DNA from 4 places in the Halobacillus sp. ABD4_316 genome. Region 4 is predicted to be linked to each of the others. Evidence: riboswitches for the same ligand, from Rfam matches in the RefSeq annotation. Region 4 holds a riboswitch; each other region holds the start of a gene.
The links. A riboswitch is a leader RNA that binds a small molecule or an ion and turns the genes downstream of it on or off. The one in region 4 is predicted to bind thiamine pyrophosphate.

Region 1 (4,333 bases), on a different contig from region 4:
ATATTGCACAGCGTCGTCGTCGTAAATTCAATATTGGATAACGTCATATGCCCGTGTTCCTTCACGTCCATGTAGGCTTCCCACGGGTCAAACTCAGGTGTAAGCTTCTGAAGCTTCATGTTGGTACTCATAAAATATGAAACTTCCTTTCTATTTAATTGATTCGGTCTTAACCTTTCCTATTCTAACATTATTCAAGCTCGAACTATACCATTCCTTCTTGACGAACGTGAAAAAGAAGCAGGAAACGCCTGCATATCGAAAAAGGAGTTTCCCCGTGTGACAACGAAAGGAAAAGGGTAGACGAATAGATAAAGGAGGACACCATCGATGCAGCCAACCGTTATGATTACCGGATCCTCCAGCGGATTCGGACAGCAGACCGCTGTGAAATGTGCAGAGAAAGGCTTCCGTGTCATTGCAACAATGCGGAATATGGAAAAAGCGTCGGTTTTCCAAAACGCAGACCTGACGGAAGACGTGAAGCAGAAGATTGAAGTGTGGCAGCTGGATGTCACGGATGATACCTCGATTGAACGTTTTAAGGAAAAAGCAGAACAACTGGAGCGGGTGGATGTGCTCGTGAACAACGCGGGCTATGCGGTAGGAGGGTTCCTGGAACAGGTCCCACTTGAGGAATACCGCCGGCAGTTCGATACGAACGTCTTTGGTGTTATAGCCGTCACGAAGGCTGTTCTGCCCGTCATGAGGCGCCAAGGGTCCGGAAAAATACTAAATGTCAGCAGTGTCAGTGGATTGATCGGTTTTCCGGGGTTATCGGCGTATGTATCGTCCAAGCATGCGCTGGAAGGACTTTCTGAAAGCCTGCGCTTTGAACTGCAGCCATTCGGCATTGATGTCGCGTTGATTGAACCAGGCTCTTTTCAGACGAATATCTGGTCGTCCGGTATGAAGCTTCCAGAGGAAGTACACAATCCTTCGTCGCCGTATGCTTCCTACATAAAAGGACTGTGGAGTGCCTTGAACGAAGAGTCACGGGCCCAGCCGGCTTCCGTCGCCGACCTCATGACAGGACTGATCCAAAAAGACAAGCTGAAAAAACTGCGTTATCCAGTCGGAGCGGGCGTCCGTACCAACGTGCTTTTGAAAAGGATTCTTCCATGGGCATGGCTCGAAAAGGCGGTATTGAAACGGATATTAGGTTCCACCAAAACAAAAGGAGGAAAACCAGATGGCCGAGTACAGCATTCTTGATGGGGCAGAGGAAATCAAATACGAGGGCAATGAGGTGGGGATACTCGTCTCCCACGGGTTCACAGGGACGACCCAGAGCATGCGTCCGCTCGCAGAAGCATACGCACGCGAAGGCTATACCGTTTACTGTCCACGGTTGAAAGGACACGGCACAGCACCGGAGGATATGGAGACGACGTCCTATAAGGACTGGATCGAATCAGTGGAGAGCGCCTATCAATGGCTGAATGAACGGTGCAGTTCTATATTCGTCGTCGGTTTATCCATGGGAGGAACGCTTGCCCTTTATATGGCCGGTGAGCATAAGGACATCCAGGGGGTTATTCCGATCAATGCAGCAATCGACATCCCGGTGATGGAGGAGAGTGCGGCGACAGACGAACGTTTTCTTGATGCCATCGGCTCCGATATTAAAGACCCCGGCCAGGATGAACTGGCCTACGACAAAACACCGGTCAAATCCATTACCGAAATCACGGTCTTAATGGATCATGTGAAAAAGCGGCTTGATACGATTCACTGCCCGATTCTGATTTTCGTCTCGGATGAGGATCACGTCGTCTCGCCCAATAATTCAGAAGTGATCTTTGATTCGGTCTTTTCGGAGCACAAGGAGCTTGTCCATTTGGAAAACAGCTACCATGTCGCAACACTGGATCATGACCAGGATTTGATTGTCGAGCGCAGTCTGGAATTCTTCCAGATGTATACGAATACAAAATAGACTCCATTGCCCGGGAAATAAGTTTTGTCATCGGAGAGAAGTTTGATATAATAGAAGCATAGCAAGAAGAGTAATCGGTACAAAGCCTACAAGGGGAGCCTAGCGGCTGAGAGTGAACCTCGTTCAGACCCTTCGAACCTGTCAGTTAGTACTGGCGCAGGGATGGCGGCTTTTTTGATGGTGCAATGCATTCGGGATCCCTCCATCAGGAAGCGTCCCTGTCTGCATTGCTTTTTTTGTGTCTTTTTTTAAAGGAGGAATGCTGGAATGAGAAACCGCAGAGTCCTATTTTTAGTAGAAATTGCGATCTTTTCCGCATTAGCACTACTACTGGATATCCTTCCGTTTTTATCATTTAAATTATGGGCCCAGGGCGGTTCCGTTTCGTTTGCAATGGTGCCGGTCTTCATTATGGCCTTCCGCTGGGGCGTGAAGGGAGGCGCGGCTACTGGACTGCTGCTCGGCATCTATCAGATTTTGACCGGTGCCTATATCATCACCCCTTTGCAGACGCTGTTGGACTACATTGTGGCGTTTGCGGTGATCGGTGCGGCAGGAATCGTGGCCAAACCGCTTTGGAATGCGATCCGCTCCAAGGAAACGAAAGCTCTCGTCGGGTGGATCATCGCGGGGTGCTTTATCGGCAGTGTACTCCGCTTCTTCGGTCACTTCGCAGCAGGGATCATCTTTTACGGTGAGTTTGCGCCGGAAGGACAGCCGGTCTGGCTGTACTCCCTCGTTTATAATGGCGGATACATGCTGCCTGCGTTTATCTTAAGCGCCATCGTAATCAGCCTTTTGTTCATACAGCGTCCAAAGCTGCTGCTTCATTAAATGAGAAAAGTCTTCTGCCCCTGCGGTAGAAGGCTTTTTTTTCCATGTTTGAAACACCCCCGGGTAGTGAAAAGACAGGCAGAGACCAGGGGGGATAAGAATGAAAAAAATAAAGGGGTTATTAAAGAAGAAATGGGTCTGGCTGCTGCTTTTGATCGTGCTGATCCTTTCGGTCATGATTGCCTATCATACCTCATGGAAAGCGCTCCCGGAAGGCGTTTCCTACGAGGGCGGTGTCCATCAGATGGAGGATATCGAGTTTTTCCGTGACCTCTCCTATGAGAATCAAGAGGGGGATACGGTTCATGATCTTCAGGTTTTTGAGGAGATGTATGCCACTATAGGGGAAGCGGATGATTTTATTGTCGCTGATATGTTTCTTTTCAACGGCTACACGAACGGGAAAAATGAATTTCCCGAAATCAGCAGTCGTCTCGTGGACGCTGTATTAGAAAGAAAAGAAGAAGTGCCTGAGCTTGAAGTCGTGTTTATTACCGACCAAATCAATACCATTTACGGCTCCTATGAATCGGAAACAATCCGCCGCCTGGAAGATGGCGGGGTGAACGTCGTCTTAACCAATCTGGACAAACTGAGAGATTCCAATCCGTTATACTCGAGTGCGTGGCGTCTGATGTTTTCCTGGATGGGTAACGGAGGAGAAGGGTGGATCGGCAATCCGATTGCCAAGGAGGCCCCTGACGTGACGCTTCGATCCTACATGAAGCTGTTGAATATTAAGGCGAACCACCGGAAGCTGCTTGTGACTGAGGATTCAGCCGTTGTATCCACGGCTAACCCTCATGATGCCAGTGGGTACCATGAGAACGTCGCTTTCAAAATGGACGGTCCGATTATAGAGGATATTTTGGAAGCAGAAGAAGCGGTGGCCCGCTATTCCGGCGGGGAATTCATCGACTACAGCAGCTATGAATGGGAAGAGCAGGAAGGACCGCTTCAGACACAGTTCGTGACCGAAGGAAAGATCTATGACGCCGTGCTGGAAGAGCTGGAGGACGCTGGTAAAGGGGATGACGTATGGATCGGGATGTATTATTTAGCGGATAAAAAGGTGACCGCCCGGATCGATGAAGCGGCCAACCGCGGGGCTGAAGTACGCATCATTATGGATCCCAATAAAACCGCGTTCGGCCATGAGAAGCCGGGGCTCCCCAATTTGCCGGTGGCTGCCGAGCTGAAGAACCTCGGAAATGAGAACATCAAGCTGCGCTGGTATGACACGAACGTCGAGCAGTATCATACGAAAATGCTGTATATAGATGGGCCGGATGATGACGCCATCGTCGCCGGTTCCGCCAACTATACGAGAAGAAACCTGTCCAACCTTAACCTGGAAGCGGATGTCGTCATCCACGGGCCCGGGGAGGAGGAGGTCTTCCAGGAGGTCAACGATTACTTCACGAGGATCTGGTCCAATGAAGACGGCCATTATACAACCGACTATGAAACCTACCAGGACAATCTGACGTCCATCCGCTATGCTACGTATTATCTGCAGAAGTGGACATGGTTTACAACTTATTAAACAGAAGCCCCTGA
Region 2 (4,333 bases), 640 kb from region 4:
ACTGCGATTGTCACGCTCCGCCTATCGGTGGATGCCCGCCGCGGGCACGGCCTCAGCTGACTTGGGCACGAAAACCACCTGCCCAAGTGGATCTTCACCTTATGCTTTTCCACAGGCGTCACCATCGAACACTCCACGTCGCCTTCCCTTATGCGATCTAGGATGTTTAAGTCGCGTTTGCAGGAATAGGGATCTCATCTAAAGGGACTCTTATTATTGGATGAATCCGGCTATGGAAGTAAACAGACAGAAAACAGAGACCGCATAATAAATGGAGGCACGCTTTTTGGTTGTTTCTTTTTGTTCTTCAAGGCCAAGGATAACCATAAGAATGGCAAAACCTGCGAGAGTGAAAGACAAAAGGTCTCCTGATTTATCTGTCCATAATCCGTAGCCGGACAAAAGGATGATTATGACTGATAAGAGGATTCGAATCTTTTTTAACATATGTATCCGCTCCTTATAAGTGGATGGTTCTCTTTAACTGCTGCCTTCCCTTAGAGGACATAAAACAACAAGACAAGACTGACAGCGGTAAAGCCGAAGTTTAAAATGGCATGCTTATTTTGGCGGATCAAGTGATACCTCCAGGCGTCCAGTCCGCTTTTCACTGTCCAGAACAGGATAAGAAAGAGGGATCCCGTGTAGGTGTTGGATGGATTGACATCCAACAGAAACCATCCGGCAGTGATCAAAAGCGCAGCGGGAAGGATGTTCCACGCAGAAAGGACTTTCAGTTGTGTCATTGTTTTCCTCCTCTCCGAGCCATATTTTACCTGAGATGAGCATAAAAAAACACCCGTCCTGAAAAGGGCGGGTGTTTTTAGAATGAAATGACTTGACTTGTCCTTCCCTGCAGAGGACCATTATCGTGGATATCCAGCGCTTTGGTAAGGTGGAAGAAGGAGCAGGTGTCGTTGTCTACCTCGCTTCCCTGAAGGCTTCTGCCATTGATGGAGCGATGCAGAAAGTCAAAGACGTTATTATCCGTTCTGTGTAACGGTTTATAATAAAGAGACACTATGAATATGCTCAATAGTCTTTTCTTCATGAGGGGGAGGAAATTGAAGCGGTGTGTCGAATTTGGTAAGGATTGGTTAAAAAAGGAGGTTTGTATATGTCGTATTCTTATATCATAAACGTAGAAGCGGCCATTATGAAAGAGGACCATATTCTACTTATTCAAAGGTCACCGGAAGAGGAGCACGCGGGAGGATTGTATTCGCTGCCTGGAGGGAAAATGGAGTTCAGTCCGGATTCCCTTGATGTGCTGGAAGATAACGTCCGCCGTGAAATTAAAGAGGAGATCGGCCTCACTTTGGATGGGGACCTTACCTATGTACACAGCAATACTTTTTTAATCGGGGATATCCAGGTTCTGAATATCGTGTTTTTGACTACGGATTTCACAGGAGAGCCCTATATAAAGAGTCCGGAAGAAGTGGCGGACATGGTCTGGGTCGAGCCGGGTCTAAACGAGAGTCCCGTCCCGATTCCTCCATGGACCGCCAACAGTATCCAGAAAGCCGTGGAACGGCAGTCGAAAATCTGTTTTTGACAAAAAATTCTAACGTGTTACGATGAAAGGGAATTGAATAACGAGCGATCCACTAGGGGTGCCTTCTCAAAGGCTGAGATTAAAGTGATGCTTTAAGACTCTTGGAACCTGATCTGGTTTATACCAGCGTAGGGAAGTGGCCGATACCTATACATGTCTATGAAAATAAATGTATATCAGCCACTTTTCCTATGCCGGGGAAAGTGGCTTTTTTAGTGGGAAAAATCAGTGGCGGATCGTTCAACAAAGGAGAGAGTGGATATGACATTTTCAGAAGAAATCAGAAAGGCCGTGGATGAGATTTGGGAGGGAAGTTTTCACCATCCTTTTGTCACAGGGATTGGAGAGGGAACGCTTCCTCTCGAAAAGTTCCGTTATTATGTGCTTCAGGATTCGTATTACTTGTCTCATTTTGCCCGTGTCCAGTCACTGGGAGCTGCAAAGTCTGAAGATATGGCTGTCATGGCCAATATGGCGTCTCATGCTCAAAGTACGTATGAAGCTGAGCTTGGGCTTCATGAGAATTTTTTGAAGCAGCTCGGCATTACGCAGGAAGAGCGGGAGCAGTTCAAACCGTCACCAACGGCCTATGCGTATGCGTCCCATATGTACAGAGGAGCGTATAACGGGGACTTAGGGGATGTGATTGCGACGATTCTTCCGTGCTACTGGCTGTATTATGAAGTCGGCGAACATTTGAAAGAATCGTCACCGGAAGAACCGGTCTATCAGGAATGGATTGCGGCTTACGGAGGGGATTGGTTCCGGACGCTTGTAGAAGAGCAGATCGAGCGCCTTGATGAACTGGCTGAAGCGAAAACAGATGCCGGCAGATCCCGGATGAAGGAATTGTTTATCATCAGCAGTCAGTATGAATATATGTTCTGGGAAATGGCTTACCGTATGGAGGAATGGCCGTTTGATTTAAAACAGTCGATCGCAGCCGGACGTGAATGAAACTGCACGTCATTTCCACAGGGCGGCAGTCCAGGGAGGAACTGTGCACAAGGGTGGCTGCGATTGAACCGATGATTGATTTCTTCCATCTTCGTGAAAAGCAGTGGTCCGCAAGTGAAGTGGCGGATACTGTAGATGCTTTGACAGACCTTGGGTTTCCAACCGAAAAGCTCGTCATCAATGACAGGGTGGATGTAGCCGTGGCAAAAGCAGTGCCTCACGTGCAGCTGGCCGGACACAGTCTTCCGGTCGAAGAGGTTAAGCGGGCTTTTCCTTTTTTAAACGCCGGGTGTTCGGTCCATTCTGTAGAAGAAGCTGTCACTGCAGAAAAACGGGGAGCAGATTTTATTTTGTTCGGACATGTCTTTGAGACAGCATCCAAGCCTGGATCGGCGGGACGCGGGCTCGAGGCTCTGCAGAGGGTCACACAGGCAGTCTCGCTGCCTGTCACCGCGATAGGGGGATTGACACCGGAAAATGTCAGCCGTCTTCAGCCCTTTGGAGCGTCGGGAGCGGCTGTACTATCCGGCATTCTATTAGCAGACGATGCGGAAAAGGCGGTCCGCCGTTATCAATACCGACTGGGAAGGAGATGAAGGGATGTTTTATGACGCAATTGTTGTGGGTGGTGGAGTGATTGGGAATTCTATTGCGTATCAGCTGGTTAAGCGGCAGAAAAAAGTCCTCGTCATCGACCGGGGGAAAACTGGACAGAAAGCATCAAGCGCCGCCGCCGGCATGCTTGGGGCTCAGTCCGAATGGGAAGGGGACGATCCGCTTTTTCAAATGGCGAGAACGAGCCGGGCGATGTTTCCTTCTCTTGCAGCTGAATTGAAAGAACTCAGCGGGGTGGATATCGGACTCCAGCAGAAAGGGTTGTATAAAATTGCCCTTACGAATGAGGAAAAGGAAGCGTGGAAGCAGCTGGGGAAATCGCAGGAAGCGGTCGGTGAAACAGCCCGGTGGATCGATCGTGATGAAATGCGTGATACAGAGCCGTCTCTTTCCGACAGGATTACAGGAGCATTATACCTGCCGGAAGACGGACAGGTAGACGCACCAAAGCTGACAAAAGCGTATGCGGCTTCGGCCGCAGCGCTCGGCGCGGATTTCCTGGAACACACGGACGTCACCGGTTTGGTGGAAGAAAACGGTCGGATCATTGGAGTCAGCACCATCGGAGGCACGTATACAGGGGATGCTGTCATCGCAGCGGCCGGGGCGTGGAGTGCTTCGCTTTTGAATGCTGAACGCACCATTGTGGAAACGTACCCGGTCAAAGGGGAGTGCTTTTCTGTCCGGACGAAACGGCCGCTCATCACAGGGACCCTTTTCACAAAAGGCTGCTACATCGTTCCGAAGGCGGGAAACCGCCTCGTTATCGGCGCCACTGAACAGGTGGGTTCCTTCGACGAGTCCGTTACTGTAGAGGGCCTTTTTCAATTGATGGAAAAAGCCCGACGCCTCGTTCCTTCACTTCGGGAATCCGAAATGGAAGATACGTGGGCCGGAATCCGGCCGCAGACGAAAAGCGGCATTCCCTATGTCGGTCCTCATCCTGAAAAAGAGGGGCTGTGGCTGGCGACAGGCCATTACCGGAACGGCATCCTGCTTTCGGCGGTGACTGGAACGCTGGTGGCGGACCAAATCGAAGGGAAGCCGGTGGAGCTGGACTGGGTGACGAGTGGACAAAGCTTCATCACGTTATAAAGGAGGATCATCATGAATGTGAAAATAAACGGCGAGTGGCATGAGATTCCTGACCATCTGGATGATGTCCGTACGCTTCTGAGTCACTTTCAATTGGATAACCGGGTG
Region 3 (4,333 bases), on a different contig from region 4:
GCCCATGGCCTGGTCCCCTCTGGCCGGCGGAGAAGTCTTTACATCCAACGATGATAAAGCCGTGCGGCTGCGAGACACACTGGCGAAGATCCAGGAGGAAATCGGTGCCGAGGGCATAGATGAAGTCATGTATGCCTGGCTTTTGAACCATCCGTCCCGGATTATGCCGATCGTCGGATCCGGTAAAAAGAACCGGATCGCCGGTGCCGTTAGAAGCCTGGATTACACCCTTACTCATGATCAGTGGTTTGAAATTCTACAGAGCTCCATGGGCCATGATGTACCGTAATTCATTTACAAACGTTTGATTCTATAAAAAGGACCGGAACGACGCTCGTCATTGCGTCGTTCCGGTCCTTTTCAGCGTTTATAACTCTCCAACAGCCTTCCGGATATCCTCCGCTTTCGTAATGGCGGATATGACAGCTGTGCCGGATGCGCCGGCTTCCATCACTCTGTGTGCATTTTCCGTGGTGATGCCGCCGATGCCGACCACAGGCATGTCCGGCTGTCTATCTTTTAATTCTTTGATCCATTCCGTACCGGAAACCGGGTTGGCATCCTTTTTACTCGTTGTAGGATAGACCGGTCCTGCTCCAAGGTAATCAACGAGATCAACGGGGCTGTTTTCCCATTCATCCAGGTCGGAGACGGACAGACCGATCACCGCATCAGGATGTGCCTCCCGGATCCCCTTGACGTGTTCATCCGACTGACCGACATGGATGCCTTCCGCGTTCAATCGGCGGAAAAGGTCCACATCATCATTTACGATGAATAAAATACCGGCGGATTTACAGCGCTGCTGCAATGCAGCCGCCAGCTGATATTTTTCATCCCCCTGCAGCGCCCCTTCCCCTTTTTCCCGGAATTGGAAAGCCGTAATGCCCCCTTCAATCGCTTCGTCCAGGATGGATAAAGGGTCCCTGTCACAGTCCTGACTGCCCATGATCAAATATTTTCTGAGCTGCTGTTCCAAATTCACCGGTCCGCCTCCTCTTCTGCTCCCAGAGCATCGATAAACGCAGGAACAAATGTCCCGGGTCCTGACACATGAGGGTGAGAAGCGGCCTGTTCTGCTGCTTTACCAAAATGATAGAGACCGGCCCGGACGTTTCCTGCGCGGTCTCCTTCAATGGCAAGAAACGCAGTGAGAACGGCACCTAGCAGACATCCGGATCCTGTGACTTTTGAAAGCCATTGGTGTCCTGTATCGTTTTTGAAGACTTCTCCTTCATACCCGATCACATCGGTTTTGCCTGTGCAGACAGCCATCGTCTGATAAAGTTCAGAAACTTTGAGAGCAATCTCATCGGTATTGGAGGCTTCTCCAGAGTCCACCCCTTTTGTTTCGACTTTCTCTCCAGCAAGGAAAGCCAGTTCTCCCGCATTGCCTTTGATCACATCGACATGAACCGTCGACAATATTTTCCTACAGGCCTCTTCCCTGTAGGAGGTGGCAGCGACTCCTACAGGATCCAGAACGACAGGGACGCCGGCTTCATTCGCCGCTTTTCCCGCCTCCAGCATCGCTTCCACCTGCTGCTCGTTCAATGTGCCGATATTCAACAGAAGGCCGTCTGCCAAACGAGCGACATCCCCGGCTTCCTGAACGGCATTCGACATAATCGGCGAAGCGCCGAGAGCAAGCAGGCCGTTGGCTGTATAATTCATGACGACTGCATTGGTAATGTTATGAATCAAAGGGCGTTCACTCCGCAGCTTCTGGATCAATGTTTGTGTCATGGATGAAAAACCTCCCTGCGTACAGCGAAATGATTGGTCGGGCCGTCCCCTTTACCAAGATCGAAAGAATGGCGAATAGCCTCTGTCACAAAATGCTTGCCCTTCTCTACCGCCTGCGCGAGCGGATATCCCTGGCTCATATAAGCGGCTATAGCAGCCGAGTACGTGCAGCCTGTGCCATGGGTATTCGCTGAATCAATCCGTTCTTCTTCGAAGGTGTGCAGCTCATATCCGTCATATAGAAAGTCGACCGCTTTCCCTTTTAAATGGCCGCCTTTTACAAGCGCAGCACCGGCTCCCAGCTGTTCTACAATTTCCACAGCTGCTTCCTTCATATCCTCTTCATGATGGATCCTTCGATTGAGAAGGGTTTCTGTTTCCGGAATATTGGGGGTGACAAGCGTCGATTCTGGTACAAGATGCCTTTTTAAATAGATCTGTTCTTCCTGCTCTACAAGCGGATCTCCACTTTGAGCAATCATGACAGGGTCCATAATATACGGAGCATCGATGGTCTGCATCCAGTCTTTAATGACCTGCATCATTTCCTTATTGGCAATCATCCCTGTCTTCACAGCGTGCACCGGCATATCATCACTTACCGCAAACAGCTGCTCACGGAGGAAGGAGTCAGGGAGATGATGCACATCTTTGACTCCTGTCGTATTTTGGGCGACAACCGAAGTCACCACACTCATACCATAGCTTTTCAATTCCTGGAATGTTTTCAAATCGGCCTGGATGCCGGCTCCTCCACTTGGATCCGTACCGGCAATTGTTAATACACATGCGGGTTTCATTGAACCACTTCCTTTCCTATCAATCATTCTTTTCAATTGGATTTCATCAGGACTGCGGGAGCGGGCTTTCCACCTTCACTCTTGATAAAAGGAACACAGCAATGACCGCTCCTGACAGACTACTCACTAGAAACGACGGAAGAAACGCAAAGACCGCTGCTGAGCTTCCCATGAACCAGCTGGCGAAGGGAACGGCGGCCAGAGCACCAATCACACCTGTGCCCAGCACTTCTCCTGCTGCTGCAGAAAGCTTCCGTGCATAAACCTTATAAAATACACCGGCAAAAAACGCCCCGAACATACCTCCGGGAAAAGCCAGAATCGTCCCGAGTCCCAGCAGAAAACGCAGCAGGCCGATGACAAAAGCGACCGCCACCGCTGGAATCGGACCGAGCATTACGGCTGCCATGACATTGACGGCGTGCTGGACAGGGTAGGCTTTGGCTGCTCCAGCGGGAAACGATAAAAACTGCGAGCCTAGTGTACCTACGGCCACAAGGACGGCCATGAATGTAAGAATTCTGGTTTTATTCATCAGTCAGCTCCTTCCTGGGAATAAAATAAAAAACCAGGTCCACCGGGGACCTGGTTTTGATAGAAGAAGTCGATCAATGACGATCATGTGACTACTTCCCTCCGCTGGTATTAACCAGATCAGGTACGTAAGAGTCAGAAAGCGTCCATGCTTTCCTCTCAGCCTCTTCAGGCTCCCCTAGTAGTTTTGAAATCTATTCACTTGCATCCATCATAACAAAACTGGTTGAATCTGTCATCATCTCCTGCCTCATGCAGCCAGGCAAAAAGACTTCCGTTCACTGCGGCCCGGGCTTCTCTACTTTTTTCAGGAGCCACAGCCGCACACTCAGCTCCAGTAAAAATAAATCATCCGCGTTCAACAAGGACAACCCCGTCAGCTGTTCAATATTCCTCAGCCGGTGCAGAAGGGACTGCCGGTGCAGATTCAGTGCCCTCGATGTCTGGCTGACATTGCTGTTGTACTTGTTATAAACCATAAATGTATGAAGAAGCTCCGCCTGCCTTTTCTGATCATAATCAATCAGGGGCTGGAGAGTATCCTGAACAATATCCTCGATTTCTTTTTTATGGGATAAGGCCATCAAAAGCCTGTTCATCCTTGTCTCCTTAAAGAATGTCCGGCCCCCGGCCTCGTTCTGCTGCTCTCCCATCTGCAGGGCTGTCCGCGCTTCCTCATAGCTGTGATGGAAGACTTGATACCCTTCTTTATGACACGAAATCCCCCATTGGATCGTGACACCAGCCAGCAGTTCGAACAAACGCCTTTCGACAAGGTCCAGAAATTGATTCGCTGCTTCCTCACTGCCTGCTTTATCCGCCTCCAGAAAGATGATGACTCTCTCTTCATCAAAGGTCGTCATCACCTGCCGTCCCACCATGTGCCCGGCATAAGCGGCCTCCTTCTGGATGTAATAGTTGCGGCTCTGTAGAGAAGAAGAAGAGGGAAGCTGTCCATCGTTTCCTACTGAACGGCTTGCCGGCCGATGGAACAGAACCTCTCCGACAAAGCAGACGTAAGGTTTCTCAAGATCATAGCCGAGAAGCCTGGCTTTCGACAACAGCTGCTTGTCCATGCGCTGCTCCTGCTTCGCCAGTTCCAAAAGAAAGTTATCCTTGAGACGGATTTCTGTCATTTCGATGGCATTTTCCTTCACGAAATAAAGGGCACAGGCGGTCAGCGTGTGCTCAAGAATCGTCATCATCTCTGTTGTTACCTCTTGGTCCTTTTCCGGCTGAAACAACAAATATCC
Region 4 (4,333 bases):
CCTTGTTGTTCCTCCCGGAAATTGGAAGCGAGACCAGCTTTGACATTACACTGCTCCCATTACTTAATGCCGTATTCAATTCCTTCACATTCGTGTTTCTGCTGGCGGCTTTATTCATGATTATCCGAAAGAATATTACGTGGCATAAACGATTCATTTTTGCTGCCTTTACAACAACAGCATTGTTTTTAGTTTCATATCTCACGTACCATTCCATGTCTGAATCAACGTCCTTCGGCGGCGAGGGTCTGGTGGCAGGTATTTATTACTTTATTCTGATCACCCACATTGTGCTGGCCGCACTTATTGTACCCCTTGCCCTGTTAACACTGTTCAGAGGTCTGGCAATGAAAGTGGATAAACATAGGAAAATCGCCCGCTGGACGATGCCGATCTGGCTTTATGTCAGTTTGACAGGCGTCGTTGTCTATTTAATGATTTCTCCTTATTACTAAAACGAGTCACGTGTCTTTGGATACGTGGCTTTTTTCTTTTTTATATTACAAAAACAATAAGTAAACGGGAAAAGTTGGCTATTTCCCGAGATATTTGTTATTGTAGAATAACAGCCGGTAGGGATTGAATCCGGTTACGTCTATGAAAATATAATGAGCACATGTCCAACCAGCTTACGGCCATAAGGAGACTAACTAATGGACATTCTTAACTTTATCAAGGAAGAAGGATTTACGTCTGCAAGATTCCAATCGTTCGCAGGGAAAGATACGCTCATTCAATTGAACCGGATTACGGATATGAAGGAACTATTCGGCCTGCTTGATATGAACCCGACAACTGTGCGGTACTATCCTTATGAAAAACTTCCTTATCTGGACTGCTCTCAGAATGAAGACAACTTAAAACTAAGATTATTTAAGCCATAAAAATAACCGGGATACATAACACATGTATCCCGGTTTTCTTTATTCCTTTATATTCAGGGAAAAAGATAATTCACGAAAAGTGGTCAGGTTTAAACGAGGGGTGTCTCCTTCAGGTCATCCACTGAGCAGACGCTTGTAAAACACTGTTTGATTCAGCCATCAATAACATCGACACCAATACTCCCGGTCACATGGACGTTCACCTCATGGACAAGGATGACCACAAAACCAGCACTTGCTGTTCAGTAAAGCAAACAGGATCCCAATAACCTCTCTTTTTCCAACATCTACGTCCGACAGAGGCGCTACAGCCTCTCTTCCGTTTTACCATTCCCCTTGAAAAGCATGGATAATTTTCCAACGCTGAACCGCCGTAATTCCTTTCCACTGTTGTTCAGCTGCAGCAAAAGCTTTTGTTCCGTCTCCCCAGTCCCAGCTGATATCCCAGATGCCTTCTTCCTTCAGCGTTTTCAAATAATAACGGATGTTTTCCAAAACTAAAGGTTTGTATTTAGCATACAACGGATGCTGTGGGGACGATATTATGTCAGTCGGAAGCGCACCGTACCCACTTCCCCATTCCGAAGGATCCTGACTGAAACAGTTCTCGCCTAACGTAAGAAGGTGGGACTGCACCTGATCAAGCCCGTAAGGCATTTGATTATGGACGAGTCCTTTATGCTTGTCCAGGGAGATTAGTAGATTTTGAAAACACTGCCATTCGTGGAAATCCATCTCACTGACACTCATCAAATGTTCAACAGCTTTAACGGCTCCAGCCACACCCGTTTTCCAGGCTTCTGTATCCCTTTGAGAGCAGTCGATGAGAAAACCGGCCAATTCCGCCCCCGGGTTAAACATCCAGTTGGACTGCACCCCTTCCCTCCACGACCACCAGGGCGCATGAGGAAAATGGTTGACTTCAGGAATAACCGAAGGCCACATCCCTGATTGACGATCGTATGAGCGAAGGAGGTAGGAAACCATCTGTTGAAGCAGCGGCTCTTTGGAAGATACATTCAATTCAGCAAGCACTTGGGAAGCTGCCCATGTGGCCATTGGAGACGAAGCTGGAAGTTGAAAATCCGGCTCAATTCCGTGACCAAAACCTCCATCTTCATTTTGGAACGCACTCAAGTATACGAGGACTTTTTCTTTAGGACCTCTCTCAAAAAGTGCTTCCCATCTGGCTGCTTCCAATGGACGTGCATACCGCTTCATCCACCTGCTTGTGCGATTCATGTGAGTGTTCATATCTGTCTTCCCCTTCCCATTGATGGTATCCCTTGTCTTCTGATTGTCCGACTCTTTTATTCCACTCAAGATATGACAGATTCTATTATCTTCAGCGTATCACGATTGGAAGATTTTGAAAATGAACTCTATCATTCGTATTCATAAAAAGGAGAATAAACATTTACAAATATTCCAACATCCGCTACGATAGAGTCAATACAAAAAACTGTATACATATGAGGCACTAGGGGAGCTGCTGCGAGCGGCTGAGAGGATGATCCGACCCTTGGCACCCGAACTAGATAATACTAGCGTGGGGAAGTGCAGCCGTTCTATCAATCAGGCCTTTACAGGTTTTATTCATCGATCAACGGACTGCATTCCCATGGGATGCAGTTTTTTTGTGTTTGGCTCTGTTATTGCTTGGTGTTGTTATTTAACATGTGAGCTCCTATCACCCCTTTCTGTCATGGGATTTGCAGGAGGCGGCCTTGGGAATGACTCCCTTCCCACGGGGTACCGTGAGCCTCCTCAAACTTCGTTCCCCGCGGAAAGCGGACGGTTTTCCCTGCCATCCCATGCTCTGAGTAAACAACGGGCCGGACCCCTAATTCCAGACGGAGACGATTTAGTACTCGTTTGAAATAACAACAACAGACTTTAACAGAGCTTTGTGTTTAAAAAAAGGAGGAATGATGGATGAATCAAGTTTGTGGTACATCGAAAATTGCCGGGTGTTCGTTTTCCATACATCCGATGAGTGATGAGTTTGCGGGTATAATTCTGGAAAGCTTAAAGGAAGTGGATACATCTAAAGTATGGCTCGATACCGATGATGTCTCTACGACGGTACGGGGGCGGATGGAACATATTTTTGATGTGACAAAGGCTATCCTTCTTCATGTCTCCAAAGAAGGTGTTCATGCGGCTTTTCATGCGACTTATTCAATCGGTTGCCCGGGAGACTCGGCTGGAGACACGTATTTGGCTGAATCCCTGCAACGGAGGAATGAAGACACTTCCCGCTCGATTACCCAGCCATTAGCAGCTAAGTTTTCGCTCTATCCAATGGGAGGGGACAGTTATATGGATACAATATACAAGCAGATTGAAGCGATGAAATCGAAGGGCATCCAAGTGACGCCCGCCCACTATTCTACAAGACTTGACGGAGATACCCATACGGTTTTCGAAGGGTTGGAAAACGTTTTCCGTGAGACAGAAGCTTCAGGGTCGTCTCACACCGTCATGACTGTATCGGTGTCGGTCAACAGCCCTTCCTCCAGGGGGGGCATCTTATGAAAAACTGGAAACTCAAAGAAATCGTTGTTCTATCTGTCTTGTCCGTCGTTTTCGCTGTCGTCTATCTCGCTTTCCTGCCTGTTGGAAAACTTCTCTCAGGTCTCTTTGGTCCAATCGGATATGATTTTATCTTTGGTATCTGGTTTATCGTATCCATCATTGCCGCCTATATTTTACGCCGCCCGGGCGCAGCTTTTCTCTCTGAAACCATCGCAGCGACAATTGAAGTTCTGCTCGGGAATGCTTCCGGTCCCCTATTGATTCTAACGGGAATGATTCAGGGACTCGGAGCGGAAAGTGCGTTTGCTCTGACGCGTTACCGGTCTTATCATCTTTCTGTACTCATGCTCGCCGGCGTGATGGCTGCCGTTTTCAGTTTCGCATGGGGGTATTTCCAATCTGGATACGCTGCGTTAAGTGGTGGATACGTCGCTGCCATGCTGATTGTCCGTATGGTCAGCGGCGCTGTGATTTCCGGAGTATTGGGTAAAGCCGTGGCTGACGGACTTGCCCGTACCGGCGTCCTTTCCAGTTTTGCTCTCGGGCGGGAATTAAGAAAGAAGAAGGCTTCCTGATGAAGACGGCTGTACAATTGGAAAACCTGACGCTTACGTATGAAGAAAATGAAAAAACCGTATTGACGGATATCACCCTCTCCATCGAAAACGAACAGGACACCCTCATCCTTGGCCCGAGCGGTTCAGGAAAAAGCTCGCTTGTCCAATGTATAAACGGGCTTTACCCGGAGGATTTGGATGGCGAGATGAATGGGCGTGCTGCCATTTACGGACGTTCAACAAGCGACTTCAAACCGGGAGAGCTGGCTAAAACTGTTGGAAGTGTTTTTCAAGACCCCGAAACTCAATTTTGTATGCTGACCGTCGAGGATGAAATCGCCTTTGGTTTAGAAA

Region 1: linked by a shared signal. The riboswitch ahead of thiT (energy-coupled thiamine transporter ThiT) and the one ahead of ACXAJH_RS03965 (YkoF family thiamine/hydroxymethylpyrimidine-binding protein) in region 4 are both predicted to bind thiamine pyrophosphate.
Region 2: linked by a shared signal. The riboswitch ahead of tenA (thiaminase II) and the one ahead of ACXAJH_RS03965 (YkoF family thiamine/hydroxymethylpyrimidine-binding protein) in region 4 are both predicted to bind thiamine pyrophosphate.
Region 3: linked by a shared signal. The riboswitch ahead of thiW (energy coupling factor transporter S component ThiW) and the one ahead of ACXAJH_RS03965 (YkoF family thiamine/hydroxymethylpyrimidine-binding protein) in region 4 are both predicted to bind thiamine pyrophosphate.

Annotation. Positions count from the first base shown of each region.
Region 1 is NZ_JBSWZA010000005.1:169,070-173,402, forward strand. Features, by position in the region: partial or broken gene yfkAB (radical SAM/CxCxxxxC motif protein YfkAB) at 1-131, opposite strand, end outside; gene ACXAJH_RS17735 (SDR family oxidoreductase) at 331-1,215, shown strand; gene ACXAJH_RS17740 (alpha/beta hydrolase) at 1,193-1,939, shown strand; TPP riboswitch at 2,021-2,119, shown strand; gene thiT (energy-coupled thiamine transporter ThiT) at 2,207-2,773, shown strand; gene ACXAJH_RS17750 (phospholipase D family protein) at 2,874-4,319, shown strand.
Region 2 is NZ_JBSWZA010000001.1:84,473-88,805, forward strand. Features, by position in the region: gene ACXAJH_RS00520 (hypothetical protein) at 214-447, opposite strand; gene ACXAJH_RS00525 (hypothetical protein) at 498-746, opposite strand; gene ACXAJH_RS00530 (hypothetical protein) at 839-1,000, shown strand; gene ACXAJH_RS00535 (NUDIX domain-containing protein) at 1,118-1,558, shown strand; TPP riboswitch at 1,603-1,710, shown strand; gene tenA (thiaminase II) at 1,820-2,515, shown strand; gene tenI (thiazole tautomerase TenI) at 2,512-3,111, shown strand; gene thiO (glycine oxidase ThiO) at 3,116-4,225, shown strand; gene thiS (sulfur carrier protein ThiS) at 4,238-4,333, shown strand, end outside.
Region 3 is NZ_JBSWZA010000002.1:290,080-294,412, reverse strand. Features, by position in the region: gene ACXAJH_RS08575 (aldo/keto reductase) at 1-289, shown strand, start outside; gene thiE (thiamine phosphate synthase) at 368-985, opposite strand; gene thiM (hydroxyethylthiazole kinase) at 982-1,746, opposite strand; gene thiD (bifunctional hydroxymethylpyrimidine kinase/phosphomethylpyrimidine kinase) at 1,743-2,546, opposite strand; gene thiW (energy coupling factor transporter S component ThiW) at 2,593-3,081, opposite strand; TPP riboswitch at 3,161-3,270, opposite strand; gene ACXAJH_RS08550 (PucR family transcriptional regulator) at 3,359-4,333, opposite strand, start outside.
Region 4 is NZ_JBSWZA010000001.1:728,560-732,892, forward strand. Features, by position in the region: gene ACXAJH_RS03950 (DUF420 domain-containing protein) at 1-455, shown strand, start outside; gene ACXAJH_RS03955 (hypothetical protein) at 654-884, shown strand; gene ACXAJH_RS03960 (hypothetical protein) at 1,209-2,138, opposite strand; TPP riboswitch at 2,357-2,457, shown strand; gene ACXAJH_RS03965 (YkoF family thiamine/hydroxymethylpyrimidine-binding protein) at 2,820-3,422, shown strand; gene ACXAJH_RS03970 (ECF transporter S component) at 3,419-3,997, shown strand; gene ACXAJH_RS03975 (ABC transporter ATP-binding protein) at 3,997-4,333, shown strand, end outside.